Regions from separate parts of the Actinoplanes sp. NPDC049548 genome, predicted to be linked through region 2. Evidence: riboswitches for the same ligand, from Rfam matches in the RefSeq annotation. Region 2 holds a riboswitch; the other holds the start of a gene.
The links. A riboswitch is a leader RNA that binds a small molecule or an ion and turns the genes downstream of it on or off. The one in region 2 is predicted to bind ZMP and ZTP.
Positions count from the first base shown of each region.

Region 1: another riboswitch for ZMP and ZTP. It lies ahead of AB0J80_RS34530 (glycine hydroxymethyltransferase); the one in region 2 lies ahead of AB0J80_RS26620 (tetrahydrofolate dehydrogenase/cyclohydrolase catalytic domain-containing protein).

Region 1 is NZ_JBFAPM010000027.1:11,337-20,861, forward strand. Features, by position in the region: gene AB0J80_RS34510 (malate dehydrogenase) at 1-909, shown strand, start outside; gene erm (23S ribosomal RNA methyltransferase Erm) at 1,103-1,864, opposite strand; gene AB0J80_RS34520 (sodium:proton antiporter) at 2,250-3,833, opposite strand; gene add (adenosine deaminase) at 3,880-4,803, shown strand; ZMP/ZTP riboswitch at 4,831-4,922, shown strand; gene AB0J80_RS34530 (glycine hydroxymethyltransferase) at 4,942-6,366, shown strand; gene AB0J80_RS34535 (L-dopachrome tautomerase-related protein) at 6,684-7,763, shown strand; gene AB0J80_RS34540 (TPM domain-containing protein) at 7,948-9,024, opposite strand; gene AB0J80_RS34545 (metallophosphoesterase) at 9,098-9,525, opposite strand, start outside.
Region 2 is NZ_JBFAPM010000015.1:42,245-51,769, reverse strand. Features, by position in the region: gene AB0J80_RS26655 (substrate-binding domain-containing protein) at 1-846, opposite strand, end outside; gene AB0J80_RS26650 (ROK family transcriptional regulator) at 961-2,160, shown strand; gene AB0J80_RS26645 (hypothetical protein) at 2,175-2,825, opposite strand; gene AB0J80_RS26640 (hypothetical protein) at 2,890-3,132, opposite strand; gene AB0J80_RS26635 (hypothetical protein) at 3,379-3,609, shown strand; gene AB0J80_RS26630 (polysaccharide deacetylase family protein) at 3,731-4,543, shown strand; gene AB0J80_RS26625 (glycosyl hydrolase) at 4,540-5,595, shown strand; gene AB0J80_RS26620 (tetrahydrofolate dehydrogenase/cyclohydrolase catalytic domain-containing protein) at 5,585-6,478, opposite strand; ZMP/ZTP riboswitch at 6,494-6,575, opposite strand; gene AB0J80_RS26615 (hypothetical protein) at 6,622-7,518, opposite strand; gene AB0J80_RS26610 (hypothetical protein) at 7,515-9,525, opposite strand, start outside.

The DNA.
Region 1 (9,525 bases), on a different contig from region 2:
GGGCAGTTGCTGGGACCGGGCCGGCAGGTGCGGTTGCGGCTGCTGGAGATCCCCGCGGCCGTACGGGCAGCCGAAGGCACGGCGCTGGAGCTCGAGGATGCCGCCTTCCCGCTGCTCGCCGGGGTGGACGTGTTCGACGACGCCGTGCGGGCGTTCGACGGGGTTAACATCGCGCTCCTCGTCGGCGCGCGGCCGCGTACCAAAGGCATGGAGCGCGGTGATCTCCTCGAGGCCAACGGGGGCATCTTCAAGCCGCAGGGCCAGGCGATCAACAGCGGGGCGGCAGCGGACGTCAAGGTTCTGGTCGTCGGCAACCCGGCGAACACGAACGCCCTGATCGCCCAGGCGCACGCGCCCGACGTACCGGCGGAACGCTTCACCGCGATGACCCGGCTGGACCACAACCGGGCCCTGGCGCAGCTCGCCCGCAAGCTGGGCGTCTCGGTGTCGCAGCTGAGCCGGGTCACGATCTGGGGCAACCACTCCGCGACGCAGTACCCCGACATCCACCAGGCGCAGCGCGACGGCCAGAGCATCGCCGACCTCGCCGACGACCGGACCTGGCTGGTCGACGAGTTCATCCCACGGGTCGCCAAGCGCGGCGCAGAGATCATCGAGGTACGCGGCGCGTCGTCGGCCGCATCGGCAGCGTCGGCGGCGATCGACCACGTCCACGACTGGGTCAACGGCACCGCCGAGGGCGACTGGACCTCCGCCGCGGTGGTGTCGGACGGCTCCTACGGCGTACCGGAGGGCCTGATCTCGTCGTTCCCGGTCACCGCCCGCGATGGTCGCTTCGAGATCGTGCAGGGGCTTGAGATCAACGAGTTCTCCCGGTCGCGCATCGACGCGTCCGTGGCGGAGCTCATCGAGGAACGCGACGCCGTCCGCCGCCTCGGCCTCATCTGAGCCGAGGCGGCCGCCGACGGCCCAGCGTTGCGACCGGCCGGCCGCCAGCGGCCTAGCGTTGCGACCGGCCGGCCGCCAGCGGCCTAGCGCTGAGACCGGCCGGCCGCCAGCGGCCTAGCGCTGAGACCGGTCGGCGGCCGGCGTCGGCCGATGGCTTGCACCGGTCGGCCGGGTTGCACCGGCCGGCCGGTTTTCAGCGGTCGAGCAGTTGGAAGAGCGTGAGCCAGCGCTCCGGCCACACCTCGCCCACCGGCACGTCCGGTGCCAGCCGCGCGGCCCGGAACGCCGCTGACGTTCGCCGGGCGCCGTACCGAAGCTGCATGGTGGCCTGCAGCGAACCACCCCGGCCGGTGAAGCCGAGGTGGACGAAGCGTCGCCACGCGACCGGGTCGGCCACCAGCGGCACCGAACGGCGGTGCAGGTGCAGGATGCCGCCGTCGACCCGGGGTACCGGGCGGAAGGCCGTGCGCGGCACCCGGCTGGCGAGGTCCCAGCGCACGTAAGGCCAGGTGGCGACGGTCAGGCGGGTCCAGCGGCCGTAGTCGCCGGTTCGTTTGCGGGCGTACTCGAGCTGGGTGAGCAGCGTCGCGGATTCGAGGTGCTCCGCATCGAGGCACCACTCGACGACCGCCGCGGTCAGCGCGTACGGGATGTTGCCGACCACCCGGAACGGCTCCCGGGGCGGCACGGCCCGCAGGAAGTCTCCGGTCCGGACCGTCAGGCCCGGCCGGCGGGGCACGGCCGCCGCCATCGCCGGATCCAGCTCGTACGCGATGAGCCGGTCGGTGTGCCGGGCCAGCTCGCGGGTGAGGTTCCCGCGTCCGGCGCCGATCTCGTAGACGAGGTCGCCCGGATCGATGCCGGCGGCTCGGGCGAGCTGCCGGACGGCCCGGGGATCGGTGAGCAGATTCTGGCCGAAGGCCCGCCGCGCGCGGGCGTGTTCGTGAAGCGCCATGACCGTGGTCCTGTCTGCCGCGGGAGCGGCGAACGCGGACAGGCATCAACGCGGCTGTCCGTGTTGCCGTTCGGTGCGGCGAACGCGGTCGGGCGTCAGTGAGGCCGTTCGTGTTGCCGTTGGGTGCGGCGAACGCGGTCGGGCGTCAGTGAGGCCGTTCGTGCTGCCGTTCGATGCGGCGAACGCGGACATACGTCATTGCGGCCCGTCCGTGGGAAGAGGACACGAAGGGGCCCTGGCGGCAGCGCTCAGCGGAACTCGGTCAGCCGGAGCGGCGGCGCAGGGCGCGACGCCGGGCGCGGAGCCGGGACGAGTGCATCGGTCCCCGCGCGACAGGCGTCCACGCCTGGCCGAGGAGGGCATGCGTCGTAGGCATGGCGCGACCCTACGCCCCGGGGACGGCCGGCTTCACGGCATTTTCGACGACGGTGTGCTGGGCGGCCTGGCGCAGGTCCAGCTCGGCGATCAGTCGGCGGGCGGTGTCCTCGTCGATCTCGCCCTGCATCACGGCCCGGCTCAGCGCGTTGCGGCGCGTGTCGAAGTGCTCGTCCGCCGTACCCTCCGCGGCAGCCGCCATGATCGCCTCGCCGCGCGAACGCATCGCCGCGGCCTGTTCGTGTTCGGCGCGTACGTCCATTCCCAGCCGGCGAACGAGCCATCGAACGGTCGTTCCCTGGACGAACAGTGTTCCGAGCGTGACGGCGAGGGCGATCGCCTGTACGGCGTCGCGGCCGGGGAACGGCTGGCCGTTCGCCATCGTCTCGGGGATGGCAGCTGCGGCCGCAAGGGTGAGGATGCCGCGCATGCCGGTCCAGCCGACCACCAGTGTCTCGCGCGGCGTCGGCGGGCCCAGCGGGGTGTCGAACCGCCTGCGGCCCCGCATCCGGCGGGCCCGGCGTTCCTCGGCCCGCCGGGCGCGCTCGGGGTCCGCCTCCCGGCGCCGCCGGTTCAGCAGCTCGTCGAGCTGCCAGCGGCCGAACAGCAGATACACCCCGGCCAGGCGGACCAGGATCGCTGCGAGCAACAAGACCGCGGCGGCGATCACGGTACGGGTGAAGCCGGGGTCCTCGTCGGCGCGCAGATCCTCGACGACGAACTTGAGCTGCAGTCCGATGTACGCGAACACGAACGTCTCGAGCAGGAAGTCGACGACCGGCCAGAACGCCTCCTCCTGCAGCCGCGTCCGGTACGCGCCCGGATACTGGTGCCGCGGGTCCATCGAGGTGTTGATGCTGATCGCGAACGCGGCCACGACCACGGCGAGGATGCCGGAGGCGTGCACCTGCTCGGCCGTGAGGAACGCGGTGAACGGAACAAGCAGCACGAGCGCGGTTTCCAGCGTCGAGTTCCGCAGCATCCTCCGGATCCACAGCGTCGCCGTGCCCAGCGCCGCCCCGATCGCCACGCCGATGCCGGCGGTGCGCAGGAACTCCCCGACGCCGCCGCTCCACGAGGTGTGCTCGCCGCTGACCGCGCCCACCGCGATGCTGAACAGGGTCAGCGCGGTCGCGTCGTTGACCAGGCTCTCGCCGGTCAGGATGGTGGTGACCCGGCGCGGCAGCCCCAGCTCCTCGCCGTGCGAGACGGTGGTGATGGTGTCCGGCGGTGCCAGCACCGAGCCGAGCACGAACGCCGCCGCGAGGCCCAGCGACGGCAGCAGCCACGACGACAGCACGCCGAGCGCCCCGGCGGTCAGCACCACCAGCACCACGCCCAGATTGACGATGGCGCGCAGGTTCTGGTTGAAGCCCGTGAAGGAGGCGGCGCGGGTGGCCGAGTACAGCAGCGGCGGCACCACGATCGCGAGCAGGAGCTCGCTCTCCAGCTCGAGCCGCGGCATGCCTGGCACGAAGCTGACCGCCGCGGCGAGCGTCACGACGATGAGACCGGGCTGCAGGCCCCGCCGGTGGGCGAACGCGGAGATGGCGATGCCGGCCGCGGCGATGAGCAGGATCTGGACGCCGTTCACCCGCTCAGGCTAATGATCGAACTCCACCGCCGGGCACAATGCCGTAGTGGCGAGGATCGAACTGCACGTCCATTTCGAAGGTTCTGTACGTCCGCACACCCTTGCCGCCATCGCGCGCCGCAACCGGCTCCCGGTGCCGCAACCGGTCGACGGCTTCCGCGACCTTCACCACTTCATCGACATGTGGAACGTCACGACCGCCTGCCTGCGAACGCCCGATGACTTCCGGCGGATCGTCGTCGACTACGCCGCGGAGGCTGAGCGGCACGGCGCGGCGTACCTGGAAGGGATCTTCACCCCGGACCCGCAGCTGGCCGCCGACCTGGGCCTCGACGCCATCATGGCGGGCTACTGCGACGGCGCAGCCGAGGCGGAGGAGACCCACGGCGTGATCGTGCGGCTGACCCCGGAGCAGTACCGCGGCGCCGACCCGGACTTCGGCATGCGCGTGGCCCGGGCCGCGGTGCGCCACCGCGAGCGGGGCGTGGTCGGATTCGGCCTCGCCGGCCGCGAGGGCCGGTTCCCGGACCAACCGTACGAGCCGGCCATGCGCTACGCCGCCGAATACGGGCTCGGTCTGGTCCCGCACGCGGGGGAGGCGGCGGGTCCGGAGTCGGTCCGGTCCGCGCTGCGCATGGGCGCGAGCCGGATCCGGCACGGCATCACCGCGGTACGCGATCCGCAGCTGATGGCCGAGCTCGCCGAACGCCGCATCGTGCTCGACGTGTGCCCCACCTCGAACATCCGCCTCGGGTACGCCACTGAGCGCGACCACCCGATCACCCAGCTCTCCCGGGCCGGCGTTCTCTGCTCGATCTCGACCGACGATCCCGCGATGTTCTTCACCGACCTGTCCCGCGAGTACGCGCTCGCCGCCGATCTGGGCGTCACCGAGGAGGCGGCGTTCGAGGCCGGACTGGCCGGCGCGCTGTGCGACGAGCGGACCCGGTCACGCCTGCAACGGATGTGACCACAGCGCCCGGCGCCGGTATGCTCGTCCGCGGGCCGTGACTGGCGCGTTCAAGATGGATGACCATCGGGGAGCGGTCCCACCCACCGGGGTGACTGCCGTGCGCCTGGGCCTCATCACCTGTGATAGGGAGGTCCGATGTCTGAGCTGAACGCCGAATCGACCGCTTTCCGCGCCGCGCTGGACGCTGTGCGCGCCGTCGAGCCCCGGATCGCCGACGCGATCGCGAAGGAGCTGCACGATCAGCGGGAGTCCCTCAAGCTGATCGCGTCCGAGAACTACGCGTCCCCTGCCGTGCTGCTCGCGATGGGCAACTGGCTCTCCGACAAGTACGCCGAGGGCACCATCGGCCGCCGCTTCTACGCCGGCTGCCAGAACGTCGACACCGTCGAGTCGGTCGCCGTCGAGCACGCCAAGGCCCTGTTCGGCGCGCCGTACGCGTACGTGCAGCCGCACTCCGGCATCGACGCCAACCTGGTCGCGTACTGGGCGGTGCTCGCCGACCGGGTGGAGGCGCCGGCGCTGGCCAAGGCGCAGAAGCGCAACGTCAACGACCTCACCGACGCCGAATGGGCCGAGCTGCGCCAGGCCTTCGGCAACCAGCGGATGCTCGGCATGTCGCTGGACGCGGGCGGCCACCTCACCCACGGCTTCCGCCCCAACATCTCCGGCAAGATGTTCGACCAGCGCAGCTACGGCGTCGACCCCGCCACCGGCCAGATCGACTACGCCGCCCTGCGCGAGTCGGCGCGCGAGTTCAAGCCGTTGATCATCGTCGGTGGCTACTCGGCGTACCCCCGCAAGGTGAACTTCCGCATCATGCGGGAGATCGCCGACGAGGTGGGCGCGACCTTCATGGTCGACATGGCGCACTTCGCGGGCCTGGTCGCCGGCAAGGTCTTCACCGGCGACTTCAACCCGATCGAGCACGCCCACATCGTCACCACGACCACCCACAAGAGCCTGCGCGGCCCCCGCGGTGGCGCGGTGTTCTGCCAGCCCGAGCTCGCCGACCAGGTCGACCGCGGCTGCCCGATGGTCCTCGGCGGCCCGCTCGGCCACGTCATGGCCGCCAAGGCGATCGCGTTCGCCGAGGCCCGCCGGCCGGAGTTCGCCGACTACGCCCAGCGCATCGTCGCCAACAGCCAGGCCCTCGCCGAAGGCCTGATCAAGCGTGGCGCGACGGTGGTCAGCGGCGGCACCGACAACCACCTCGTCCTGATCGACGTCGACAAGTACGGCCTGACCGGCCGCCAGGCGGAGCAGGCGCTGCTGGACAGCGGCATCGTCACCAACCGCAACGCGATCCCGCAGGACCCGAACGGCGCCTGGTACACCTCCGGCATCCGGGTCGGCACCCCGGCGCTCACGACCCGCGGCCTCGGCACGGCGGAGATGGACCAGATCGCCGAGCTGATGCACACGGTCCTGTCGCAGACGAAGGCCGGCGCGTCGAAGGCCAAGTTCGACCTGGACCCGGCCGTCGCCGACCGGGTCAGCAAGCAGGCGAGCGAGCTGCTCGGCGGGTTCCCGCTCTATCCCAGCGTCGACCTCGGCGTCTGACACTCCCGGCAGGATGGGCCCGGCTCCGGCCGGGCCCATCCCGTTCGTTCGTCGAACGTCGCTCGCCCGGTTGTGTTCGGGCAGGGCTCTCCTGTTCGTCCGTCGAACGTCGTTCGCGCCTGGTGTGTTCGGCGGGCAGACCTGCGCCCATCCCGTTCGTTCGTCGAACGTTGTTCGTGCCCGCTCTGTTCGGCAGGCGAGGTCGGGCCCACTCCGTTCGTTCGTCGAATGTTGTTCGCAGCGTTGTGTGTTCGGCAGGCGACGCCTCGGCCCGTTGTGTCTGTTTCAGCACGTGCCGCGGCGGGTACCCGGCCACGATGAGCGAGCACCTTGCCGCCTCGCTGGAGACGGTGCACACGTTCGACAACGGCCCGATGCCCACCGGCGTCAGCGTGTCGGCCGGCGGCCGGATCTTCGTGAACTTCCCCAGGTGGGGCGACGAGGTCGTCTTCACCGTCGGCGAGCTGCGCGACGGTGCCGTCGTCGCGTACCCCGACCAGGCGCACAACAGCCCGTCCGGCAACGACGACCCCCGGGCGTTCGTGTCCGTGCAGAGCGTCGTCGTCGACCCGAAGAACCGGCTGTGGGTTCTCGACACCGGCGCGCCGATGTTCCAGGACACCGAGGTCGGCGGTCCCAAGCTTGTCTGCATCGACCTCGCCACCGACACCGTGGTGCACACGATCTGCTTCGACCGCACGTCGGTGCTGCCCACGACATACTTGAACGACGTGCGCTTCGACCTGCGGCGCAAGGTCGCGTACATCACCGACTCGTCCGACCGGGGCCCGAACGGCATCATCGTGGTCGACCTGCCCAGCGGTACGGCTTGGCGGCGCCTGCACGACCACCCGTCCACCAAGGCGCAACGGCCGCCGGACCTCCTGCCGGTGGTCGAGGGCAACCCGTTCCTGGAACGCCCCGAGGACGGCCCGCCCGAGCCGGTCACCATGGGCACGGACGGCATCGCCATCGCGGCGGACGGCTCGCGGCTCTACTACTGCCCGCTGATGTCCCGCCACTGGTACAGCGTCTCCACCGACGCCCTGGTCGACCGCGAGCTCAGCGACGACGAGGTGGCCGCGACCGTGGTCGACGAGGGTGACAAGGGCGGGGTCGGCGACGGCCTCGAGACGGACGACAAGGGCCGCTTCTACCTGACGAACGCCGAACACAACGCCATCCTGCGGCGCCTGCCCGACGGAACGATCGAGACGCTCGTGCACGACCCGCGCCTGCTCTGGCCGGACACGATGTCAGTGACGGACGGATACCTGTACGTCACGGCCAACCAGCTGCACCGGCAGGCTCCTTACCAGCAGGGCCGGGACAAGCGCCGCTACCCCTACTCGCTCTTCCGGATTGCGATCGACGCAGGGCCCGTCCGGTTGGCCTGAGCTGCACTTCCCAGCTGCCGGAGGCGCCGGATCCGTCGGGCTGTCCCTGTCTGGTTCGCCGGTCCGGGGTCACCAGCTGCTGCGGGCGCTGGATCCGTCGGGCTGTCCCTGTCTGGTTGGCCGATCCCGGCTCACCAGCTGCCGGAGGCGCGGACCTGCCCCTGTCTGATTGGCCGATCCGGGCTCACCAGCTGCCGGAGGCGCCGGATCCGTCGGAGCTGCCCCCGCCGAAGCTCGAACCGGAGTCGAAGCCGGAGCTCGACGAGCCGAAGCTCGAGCTCGACGAATCGAAGCCGGAGTTCGACGTGCTGCCGGTGTCGAAACCGCCGGCCATCCACGTCGTGTGGTGCGCCGGGTTGTGGTGGCCGGGGGAGGACCAGCCCCGGGTACGGGCAGCGGACGCGCCCGAGCCCGCCGAACCGCCGGCAGCGCGGGCGATGAAGACCACGACCAGGCCGACCAGGACCAACGCCCCGACGGCGACCACTCCGATCGACACGGAACCGTCGCCGTCATCGAAGTCGCTGTCGTCGAACCCGCCGGCGAAGAACTCGCCGTCCGAGCCGCCGTCGAAGTCACCGCCCGAATCGGTGTCGGAGGAGAGGCCGCCGGAGCTGCTGCCGGAGGAAAGGCCGGAGCTGCTGCCGGAGGAAAGGCCGGAGGAGACGCCGGAACCGCTACCTGAGTCTTCGCCGCCGTCCGCGGAGTCCGGTTCCGCATTGGGCGCCGACGCAGCCAGCGACTCCAGCCGCGCGTTCGCGGGGATGCGGTGGCCGAGTGTCCGGCGTACCTCGTCGAGACCGGCGAGGATGCCCTGCGGGTACTGCTCGTCGGTGAACGGCGGGGTGATGACGTCGTCGACGATCCGCTGGGCCTCGTCGTCGGTGAGCCGGTCACCAAGGCCGCGCCCGGTCTCCAGGCGTACGTGGTGGTCGTCGATCGCCACGACGAGCAGGACGCCGTTGTTCTCGTCCTTCTTGCCGACGCCCCAGGTGTTGAAGAGCCCGGTGCTCCAGTCCTCGATGCTGTCGTCGCCCGTGGTCGGCACCACGGCGACCGCGATCTCGTCGGAGGCGGCCTTCTCGTCGCGGAGCAGGATTGCCGTGATCTTCTTGCACAGCGGAGCGCCCAGCACGCCGGTCTGGTCAACACACCGGCCAGTGGCCCGGGGATAGGCGGGCGCCGCCTGGGCCGGGGACGCCATGCCCACCAGGGCGGCCGCGAGCAGAACCGCCGCCGGCACCGACACTCGTGATCTCATGACGCTCAATATGAGGCACGGCGTCAACGAAGGATGCCCTGGTCAGCGTTATGTGCGTCACTGCCACGGCCGATCAGCGGCGAGGCAGCCGGTGCAGGACCAGGTCCTCGAGCCTCCCGGACGCGATCGTCGCGGTCATGTACGTGCAGTGAGGCTGCCGTCGCCGGTCCGTGGGGGAGCCGGGGTTCAGCAGGCGCAGTCCGCCCGGCGCCGTGGTGTCCCAGGGGATGTGGGAGTGGCCGAACACCAGGACGTCCGTGTCCGGGAAGGCCGCCGCGCAGCGCTGGTCGCGGCCTTTCGCGTCGCCGGTCTCGTGGATCACCGCCAGCCGGATGCCGTCGAGGGTGGCGCGGGCGATCTCCGGTAGCCGGGCGCGCAGCTCCGGCCCGTCGTTGTTGCCGTAGCAGGCGACCAGGCGGCGGGAGCGGGCCTCCAGCTCGTCGAGCATGCCGGCCGAGACCCAGTCGCCGGCGTGGATGACCACGTCTGCCTCGTCGACCG
Region 2 (9,525 bases):
CAGGCCGATCGCGTACGGGTACTGCGCGACGGTCGCGTCGAGCCCGCCGTTCTTGACCGCGGTGAGCGCGTCCTTGTTGCCGTCCACGCTGATGATGTGGACCTTCCCGGTCTTCCCGGCGTTGGCGACCGCCTGGGCGGCGCCGAGCCCCATGTCGTCGTTGGCGACGAAGAAACCGGCCAGGTCCGGGTGGGCCTGCATGATGTTGGTGGTCTGGGTGAGCGCCTCCTGGCGCTCCCAGTTCGCCGCGACGGTCTGGACGAGCTGGAGCTTGCCGGTGGTCGCCTTGGTGAACCCGTCGACCCGGGCGCCGCTGGTGACGTCGCCGGCGATCCCGCCGATGGCGGCGACCTTCGCGTTCGCCGGCACCAGGGTGATCATGTGCGCGCCGGCCTTCTCTCCCGCCGACTCGTTGTTGGTGCCGACGTAGGTGGCCGGCGTGGCGTTCGCGGCCTTCGCGGCGGCGGCGTCGACCGGGCTGTCGATGTTGACGATCGTGTCCTTCTGCGCCGCGATCTGGGCCATGCCCTGCACCAGGTTGGTGCCGGAGATCGGGTTGACGATGTAGCAGGAGAAGTCCTGCCCGGCGAGCGCGGTGAGGCGGTCGGCCTGGCCGGTGGTGTCGGTGATGGAGTTGGCGGCCTGCACGGTGGGGGTGATCCCGGCGGCCGTGCCCTGGTCCTTGATGCCCTGCTCCATGGACTGGAAGAACGGGTTGTCCAGGCCCTTGATGACGGCGGCGACCTTGGCGGTCCCACCGTCGCCCGCCGCCGAGTCCGAGCCGGAGGAGCAGGCGGCGAGCAGGAGAAGGAGTGCGGTGGTGGACGCCGCGGCGATGCGTGGCATGGGGGTTCCTTCCGAGGGGGGAGGTTTCGCTTGATTAGATGCTCGACTTATGACGACTGTCAAGCAAAAGTGTGAAGACTTTCGCGTAGTGACTAGACGTAATAGGATCGCGGCGTGAGCATCAGCCCCCCGGCCACCGGGGTCTCCGGCGCGGGCCTCGGCGAGGTCCTGGCCCTTTTCCGTACGCAGCCCAGCCTCACCCGGGCCGACGTCATGCAGCAGACGGGCCTGTCCCGGTCCACGGTCAACCAGCGGCTCGACGCCCTGCTGGGGGCCCGGCTGGTCGTCCCGGGCGGCGAGGGCTCGTCGACCGGCGGCCGCCCGGCGAGCCGGTTCACGTTCCACCGGGACCGGGGCGTCCTGCTCGTCGCCGACATCGGTGCCACCGGCATGCGCACCGCGCTGTGCAACCTGTGCGGTGAGGTGAGTGCCGAGCGGGAACGGGCCATGGACGTCGCCTCCGGCCCGCAGGTCGTGCTCAGCGCCGCGCACGAGATGTTCACCGAGCTGCTGGCCCAGGCCGGGCGTGTGGCCGCCGACGTGCACGGCATCGGCATCGACGTGCCGGGCCCGGTCGACTTCGACAGCGGTCAGGTGGTCAGCCCGCCGATCATGAGCGGCTGGGACCGGTTCGACATCCCCGGCTGGTTCGCCGGCCGCTACGACTGCCCGGTCCTGGTCGACAAGGACGTCAACGCCATGGCGTTCGGCGAGCACCGCAGCATCCACCCGGAGGTCCGGCAGCTGCTGATGCTCAAGGTCGGCACCGGCGTGGGGGCGGGCATGATCATCGGCGGAGAGGTCTACCGCGGGGCCGACGGGGCGGCCGGCGACATCGGGCACATCCAGCTCGCCGTCGCCGACACGGACGACGAGCCGCTGTGCCGGTGCGGCAACACGGGCTGCGTCGAGGCGTACGCGGGCGGGTGGGCCCTGGTACGCGACCTCCGGGCGGCCGGCAAGGACGTCACCTCGGTGGACGACGCGGTCACGCTGATCCGCACCGGCGACGTCACCGCCGTACGGCTGGCCCGGCGCGCCGGGCGCATCGTCGGCCACGCGATCGCCGACTCGGTCAGCCTCTTCAACCCGCGCGTGATCGTCATCGGCGGCCAGCTGGCGCGCATCGAGGAGCAGCTCTTCGCCGGCATCCGGGAGATGGTCTACCGGCGGTCCCTGCCGCTCGCGACGCGTAACCTCGAGATCGTCGCCACCAAGCTCGACACCCGCTCGGGACTGGTCGGCCTCGCGCTGCTGCTGGCCGACGACATCTTCGCCCCGCAGCGGGTGGGAACCCTGATCAGCCGCGGCTGATCAGGGTTCGGTTCCTACAGGCCGAGCCGCAGCGCGGCGACTCCGGCCGGGGACAGTGGCCGAGAGGTGGCCCGCAGCAGATCGGCGTGGATGGTGACGGGCAGCTGGGTGCCGAGCGCGCACAGGGCGGGGTAATGGTCCAGCACGTCGCGGTGGCTGAGCGCCCCGACGCCGATCAACAGGCCGTTCACGGCGCTGGGCGTACGGGCCAGCTCCGCGCACAGCTCCATCCGCCAGACCGGGTCGTCGATGTGCGAGGCGAATTCGCGGGCGATCCGGTTGCCGATCGAGCAGCTCTCCTCCGGCGCGGCGTGCCGGCCGGACGGGGCCAGGACGGGCGCCAGGCGTACCGCGACCCCGAGCCGCAGCGCCAGCTCCGGCAGGGTGAGCACCTCGAGGCCGAACGAGCAGGTGTCACACAGCCGCTGGAACGTCTCCGCGTGCACCACCACCGCCTGCCTCGGGCAGCTCGCGGCGGGTCCGCACACCGTGTCCATGATGATCTCCGCCAGCCGCCCCGACTCGTCGAAGCGGCCCACGCCGAAGAACTCGGCCGGTGTCTCCCGGTAGCGGGCGAGGGCGGCCCGTTCGCTGCCGTAACCGTCGGGATCCACGCCGATGCGCGGGACGCCGTGCTGCGCGTGGAGCTGGATGAGGCGGAACATCCTGGTCACCCCCGGGTGTCGTGAGAGCGTGCAACCCGGGGTACGCGCCAGGACGTCCGACGGTTCATTCCTTACGCTGGGTATAAGAAAAACTGCCCTTCCGGCGCTGAGCCGTCAGGCGGAAGCAGTCGAACGTGACTGCGTGTAGCGCGTACGTCGCGGCGGTGAGCACGGCGAGCATGCCGGCGAGTATCACGATCAGCTCGCCGTCGAGGGCGCGCCAGGCGGTCGGCAGCGCCGTGAGCCCGAGCACCAGCCCGGCCTCACAGGCGGCCTCGGCGAGGCGGCGCGCACGGTCTGAGGTCATGGTCATCACCTTGCCGTCACCGAGGGTGCGCGCGCTTCCCTCCGCAGCCGGATCGGCGCCTATGACTTTCGGCAGAGGCCGGATCGTCCACGGTCCGGGGCAAAAACCCTGAAAGCCCACAACAGGTACGCGCGGCGCCTAGCGTGGGACATGTGGCCGCGTTCGGGCGGCGACGCCCCGCCAACGGCGAAAGGTGCCCATCCAACCACCCCGCCGCCGCCCACTAAAGGACTGAAGGCTGACCCCATGACCGTGCAGATCCCCGCCGCCCGCCAGGACGACCTCGCAGAACACCTCGCCGCCCGCATCGAACGGCGGCTGGCCCTGCTGGCCGACGAGCTGGAGCACGCGGGCGTCGTGGCGTACGAGGCGGACCGGGGTCTGGCGACCCGGGGCGGGGTTGTCCGAATGACCGTCGCCGATATGTCGGCCGTGGTCGCCGCAGTCGTGCTGGACACTGCGGAAACTGCCCCGTAGCGTGGCCTGAGCGGCGCAGACATGGCGCCGCCGGTCCCTGCGACAACAGTGCGCGAACCACGAAGCTTGCCGGGTCCACGACCGATAATGGTCATATCCGGGAGCGCGTGGGAGGGATGCGGTGACCGTCACGGCGCCGCCGGCGTGGGAGACCATGCCGGCGTTGATGTACCACTCCGTGTCCGCGGTCGCCGGTCCGATGCGCGACCTGGCGGTGCCGCCGGTGCGGCTCGCCGAGCAGCTGACCGCGCTCACCGCCGCCGGCTACCGGCTCGTGGGGCTCACCGAGGCGCTCGACCTGCTCGAGCACGGCTGCACCGACAAGCTGCTCGCCGTCACCTTCGACGACGGCTACCGCGACTTCCTCACCCAGGCCGTCCCCGTCCTGGCCGAGGCCGGCGCCGGCGCCACCCTGTACGCCTCCGTCGGCCACCTCGGCGAGTACGCCGACTGGCTGGGCCGCTGGTCCCCGGACTTCGGCAAGCTGCTCACCTGGGACGAGCTGGCCGAGGTCGCCGACGCGGGCATCGAGATCGGCAACCACAGCCTCGTCCACCACCCGCTCGACGTCCTGCCCGCGGCCCAGCTGCGCGAGGAGATCGCCCGCAGCAAGGACGAGCTCGAGCAGCGCCTCGGCCGGCGGGTGCGCAGCTTCGCGTACCCGCACGGCTACAACGGCGCCAAGGTCCGTGCCGCCGTGCTCACCGCCGGGCACGACAACGCCACCGAGGTCGGCCGGCGGCTGCACACGCCGGGGGAGCGGCGCTTCGCCGTACCCCGGTTCCAGCCGACCCCGGACATGACCGGCGCCGAACTGGTGAACCTGGTGAGCGGCGGGGGTTCGCCGCTGGTGCCGCGGCTCAAGCAGCTGGCCCAGCCGGGCTGGCGGGTCGTCCGCCGGCTGGCCCGTGCCGCCGGCCGGAACCTGACATGAGCCCTACCCACCGCGCCCCGCGCCGCAGCCTGAGCCGCCGCCAGGTGCTGGGCGTCGCCGCGCTCGCCGCCGTCCCCGCCGCGGCCGTGGCCGCACTGAAGATCCGCCCGGACGACGGTCCCGCGGAGGCGACGAGCTCACCCGGCCGGTCGGCCTCGCAGACGCCCCGCGCGTCGGCCCCCACCCCGCCACCGGTGGTCACCAAGGGTGGCGGCCCGGTGCCGTTCCGGCCGGGCAAGGTCATGCTCGGCGCGTACCTCGACCTGTCCGCCCGGACCCGCACGCAGGCACAGCAGCTGCGCCGGCAGCAGACCGGCCGCGACGAGCGGATCCTGCACGTCTTCTACGACTGGGACGACCTGCTGCCCCGCACCGTCGAGGGCCTGCCGGACCACGCGTTCCCCATGGTGTCCTGGCGTGGCACCCGGTACGCCGACATCACCTCCGGTGCCGCCGACGACCTCATCGCCCGGGCCGCCCGCCGGCTCAAGAAGGTCGGCCGGCCCCTGCTGCTGCGCTGGGCCTGGGAGATGAACGGCGACTGGTACCCCTGGGGCGCGGCCCGCAACGACAAGGACGCCGGAGGCTTCGTCGAGTCGTGGCGGCGGCTGCACCGGATCTTCGGTGAGGAGGGCGCGGACAACGTCGCGTGGGTCTGGAGCCCCAACTGGAACTCCGCGCCGGTCGCCGACTGGAACACCCACGCGGCCCTCTACCCCGGCGACAAGTACGTCGACTGGGTGGGCGTCTCGGGCTACAACCTGCACCACGAGAAGCCCGAGACGCTGTTCGGGCCGATCTACCGCTCGTACGCCGCCCGCAAGCCCATCCTGATCTCCGAGGTCGGCGCCGTGGACCGCGGCGGCCGGACCAAGGCGGACTGGATCACGCTGTTCGCCCAGTGGGTCGAGGCGCACCCGGCGGTGGGCGGCGTGGCGTGGTTCGACACCGACACCCACCCCGGGTACACGGAGAAGTGGCGCATCGACACCGACCCGCAGTCGCTCGCGGCGTACGTGGCGATGGCGAAGAGCGCCCGCTTCAGCGGCTGACGCCCGCGGCCTTCTCCGCGGCCTCGATCGCGTTGCGGAACAGCATGGCGACGGTCGTCGGGCCGACGCCGCCGACCCGCGGGGTGATCGCGCCGGCGACCGTGGCGACCTCCTCGGCGACGTCCGGCAGCAGGCGGCGGCCCTCGTAGCGCACGCCGGCGCCGATCACCGTGGCCCCGGGACGCACGTGCTCCGGCTGGATGATGCCGGGGACGCCCGCCGCCGCGATGAGGATCTCGGCCCGCCGGGTGTACCGCTGCCAGTCCGGCACCCCGGTGTGGACGACGGTAACGGCGGCGTTCGCCGTCGGCCGCTTCTGCGAGAGCAGCATGGCCAGCGGCCGGCCGATGGTGGCGCCCCGGCCCAGGATGACCACCTCACGCCCCGCCACCGGGACGTCGTGGTGCGCGAGCAGCGCCTCGATGCCGGCCGGGGTGCAGGGGCGGGGCCCCGGCAGGCCGACGGAGAGCCGGCCCAGGTTGAGCGGGTGCATGCCGTCGACGTCCTTGTCCGGGTCGACGGTCATGAGGGCCGCGTCGTAGTCGATGTGCGCGGGCGGCGGGTACTGGATCAGCAGGGCGTGCACGGCGGGGTCGGCGTTGAGCCGGTCGATCACCCGGTGCAGGTCGTCCTGGGTGGCGGTGGCCGGCAGGTGCTCGTGCGGGGACACGAAGCCCAGCTCTCCCGCCTGGCGCTGCTTGATCCGGATGTATCCGGCGCTGGCGTCGTCGTCGCCGACCAGGATCGTGGCCAGCGAGGGCTGGACGCCGCCCTCCCGCAGCTTCGCCACCCGCTGCGCGACGTCGGCCAGGACCGCGTCCGCGACGGGCTTGCCGGGCAGGAGCCGGGCCTCGTGAGCCGGCGCCTCAGGGCTTTCGGACATGCGCGTCTCCCAGAGCGTGGGCACCCAGGCGGACGGCGCCCACGACGTGCTCCCCGATGGTGGTCCATCCTCGATGCCGCCAGTCGCGTGTCGCGGACCAGTATGCCGTGCCGCCCGGCGCGCGCCGAAGCGGTGTCACCCGGTCATTCCACCGCGCTGATGTACAGCGTCCGGAACGCGCCCGTGTCGCCGAACCGGTACAGGCTCACGGTCAGCCGCTGGTCGCCCGGCAGCGTCAGGTTCTCACTCCAGGTCCCGTCACCGGACGGCGCGATCACCCTGCGGGTCGGCGTCGTGCCGCCCGCCCCGCTCACCGTCAGCCGGTACGGGCCGTCGGCGGCCACCAGGCCGGACGCGGACACCGCCACCACCCGGTTGCCCAGCGCGTCCACCGGCCCCGAGGGCGCGGCGGACAGTGCGGTCACCGTGGTCTCGTACGTCGCCCGCGAGGTGCCGAACGACAGCCAGCTGGCACCGCCGAGCACCGCCAGGACCAGCACCAGCGGCAGCAGCTGCCGTACCAGCCGGCTGCGCTGCGCCTTCTCGTCGACGGCCGCCTGCTGCTCGTCCTCCGGGGGCACCACCGACATGACGATCGTCCGGGCCTCGGCCATCACCACCGCGTCACGCGGCGTCAGGTCGATACGGGCCCGCCGCTCGCCGACCGGCCGCGACTCCTCTTCCTCGGCGGTCGGGGCGGCCGCCACGCCCTTCGACAGCACCAGCGGTACGCCGAGCGCCAGGAGGGTCAGGCCGCCCGTGGCGACGGCCCAGGACACCCGGTCCAGGGGAAGGCGGCACAGGTGGATCGCCAGGCCGGCGACGATCAGCACCGCCATGCTCAGCGCCGGGGCGAGCAGGACCCGTTCGATGGCGGTGAGCGTACGGCGGCGGAACAGCGCCCCGGTGACCGCCATGCCGGGCAGCACGAACGCCAGCAGCAGGCCGCCGGCGACGGCGAGCGGCTTCGGGCCGGCCAGCACGGCCACGCCCGCCGCCAGGGTGAGCCCGGCGACGATCCGGGTGAGCAGCGCGTTCACTGGGCCCCCAGGCGGTAGACGCGGACCGTGCCGTTGTCGTAGAGCCGGTCGACGTCGGTCAGCGAGTCGAACTTGGCGATCTGCGTCGTGGTCAGCGGCCGGGTGATGGAGCCCGCGTTCGGGTCGTTCTCGAAGTACGCCTCACCCTCGGGCAGCTGCTCCGACAGGCGCTTGTCGACCACCAGGTACTGGATGGCGAGGTCGGAGACGAACTGCTCCTCGTCCAGGCCCCAGTCGTCGGCGTAGTACAGCGGACCCACCTCGCGGACCGGGTCCTGCCGGCCGTACGTGGACGCCAGCGACACCGACGTCACGTCACCGCCGATCCGGTTGCCGTGGCCCAGCGTCCGCCGCTCCCACTCCGCCGTGTCCACCCCGTACACGTCGACCGACCGCTCGAAACCACCGGCCAGGTACGGGCCCGGCAGGATGGAGCCCAGCGGCGGCCAGCCGCCGGCCCGGGCGCCGATCATCAGCAGGGTGATCATCGCGGAGCCGGCGGCGACCCGGCTGTACAGGTTCCAGCCGCCGGGGACGACGACGTCGATCGCCGGCGCGGCGGCCCGCCACCGCCACCGGCGCCCCTCGGCGTCCTTGGCAGGGATGATCTGCACGCCCCGGACCAGCGCGATCGCCGCCAGGATCGAGATCGGCACGTACGTGAACGTGGAGAGCCGCCCGGCGATCTCCGGGCCGTTCTGCCCGAGGAACCGCACGCCGTTGCCGGCGAAGAAGACGGCCCCGCCGATGACCGCCGCCCACCGCCAGGAGTCCCGATCGCGGCGGTGGATCATGTCGCGCACCAGGGCGGCGTAGAGGACGAACAGCCCCAGCAGGCCGGAGCCCTGCACCACGAGCTGCCCCACGCTCACCGCCGCCGTGGTCGACGACGCCTCGGACCGGCCGTTGATGAGGTTCGAGATGGTCTGCCCCACCTGCTCGACCGGCGCCTCCAGGTAGCCGAGCACGTCGCGTGCCACGGTGAGCATCCACACGGCGACCACGACCAGGGCCACCGCCGGCATCACCAGGGCCTTCCACTGGCGCGGCCGCTGCACCGCCAGCTCCACCACGGCGAGCAGGAGCAGCGTGATGACCAGCGCGAAAGCGGTGACGTGGTGGCTGACCGTGGTGAGCGCCGCGGCGCAGACCGCCAGCGTCACGAACGGCCACCCGCCCTCGGCCCGCCACCGCCGCGTCGCCCAGATCGTCAGCATGAAGAAGGGCAGCGCCGCGGTCTGGTAGAGGAACATCGAGTTGAAGAACAGATAGTGCAGAGCCGTCGCGTACGTCGCGCAGCACACCCCGGCGACGGCGGGGGAGTTGCTGGCGCGCAGCACCGCCGCGAAGAGCACGGACACGAACACGAGGTGCGCGACACCGGCCACGATGACGCCGGCCGCGGTCACCGGCAGCCCGGTCATCGAGCTCACGGCCGCGCCCATCTCCGCCAGCCCGGGGAAGTGCACGGCGGGCGGCAGGGCCGGGTTGGGCTGGAACAGCTTCCCCGACTCCACGATGATCGTCGTCGCCAGCCAGTGCTGCAGCTCGTCGGGGAAGCGGAACTGGTCTGGGCTGTACATCCACTTCAGCAGGTACTGGTTCAGCGCCAGGCCCATGACCAGCAGGAACGACTCGGCGGCGCCGGCCATCCGGCGGCTGAGCAGCCGCACGACCACTGGGGTGAAGACCACGACCTGGCCCAACCAGTAGGCGTACGGCGCGTTGCCGGTGCTGACCCGGCCGCCGGCGTACGCGAGCGCCACCATGAGCACGCCCAGCGCGGAGATCGTCAGGACGGCCGGCGCGTGACCCAGGTCGAGCAGCTCCCGCCGGGGCCGGGCCGGCTTCGGCGCCCGGCCGGGGTCGGCGGGGGCGGCCTCGGCGGACGTCGCCTGCCTGGGCTTGAACTCCTTGGCCCCCGGCGCACCCGCCTTCCGGCCGGGCACGACCGGGATGATCGCCGTGACGACCTCGGTCGGCGGGGCGACGGTCCCGACGGGCAGC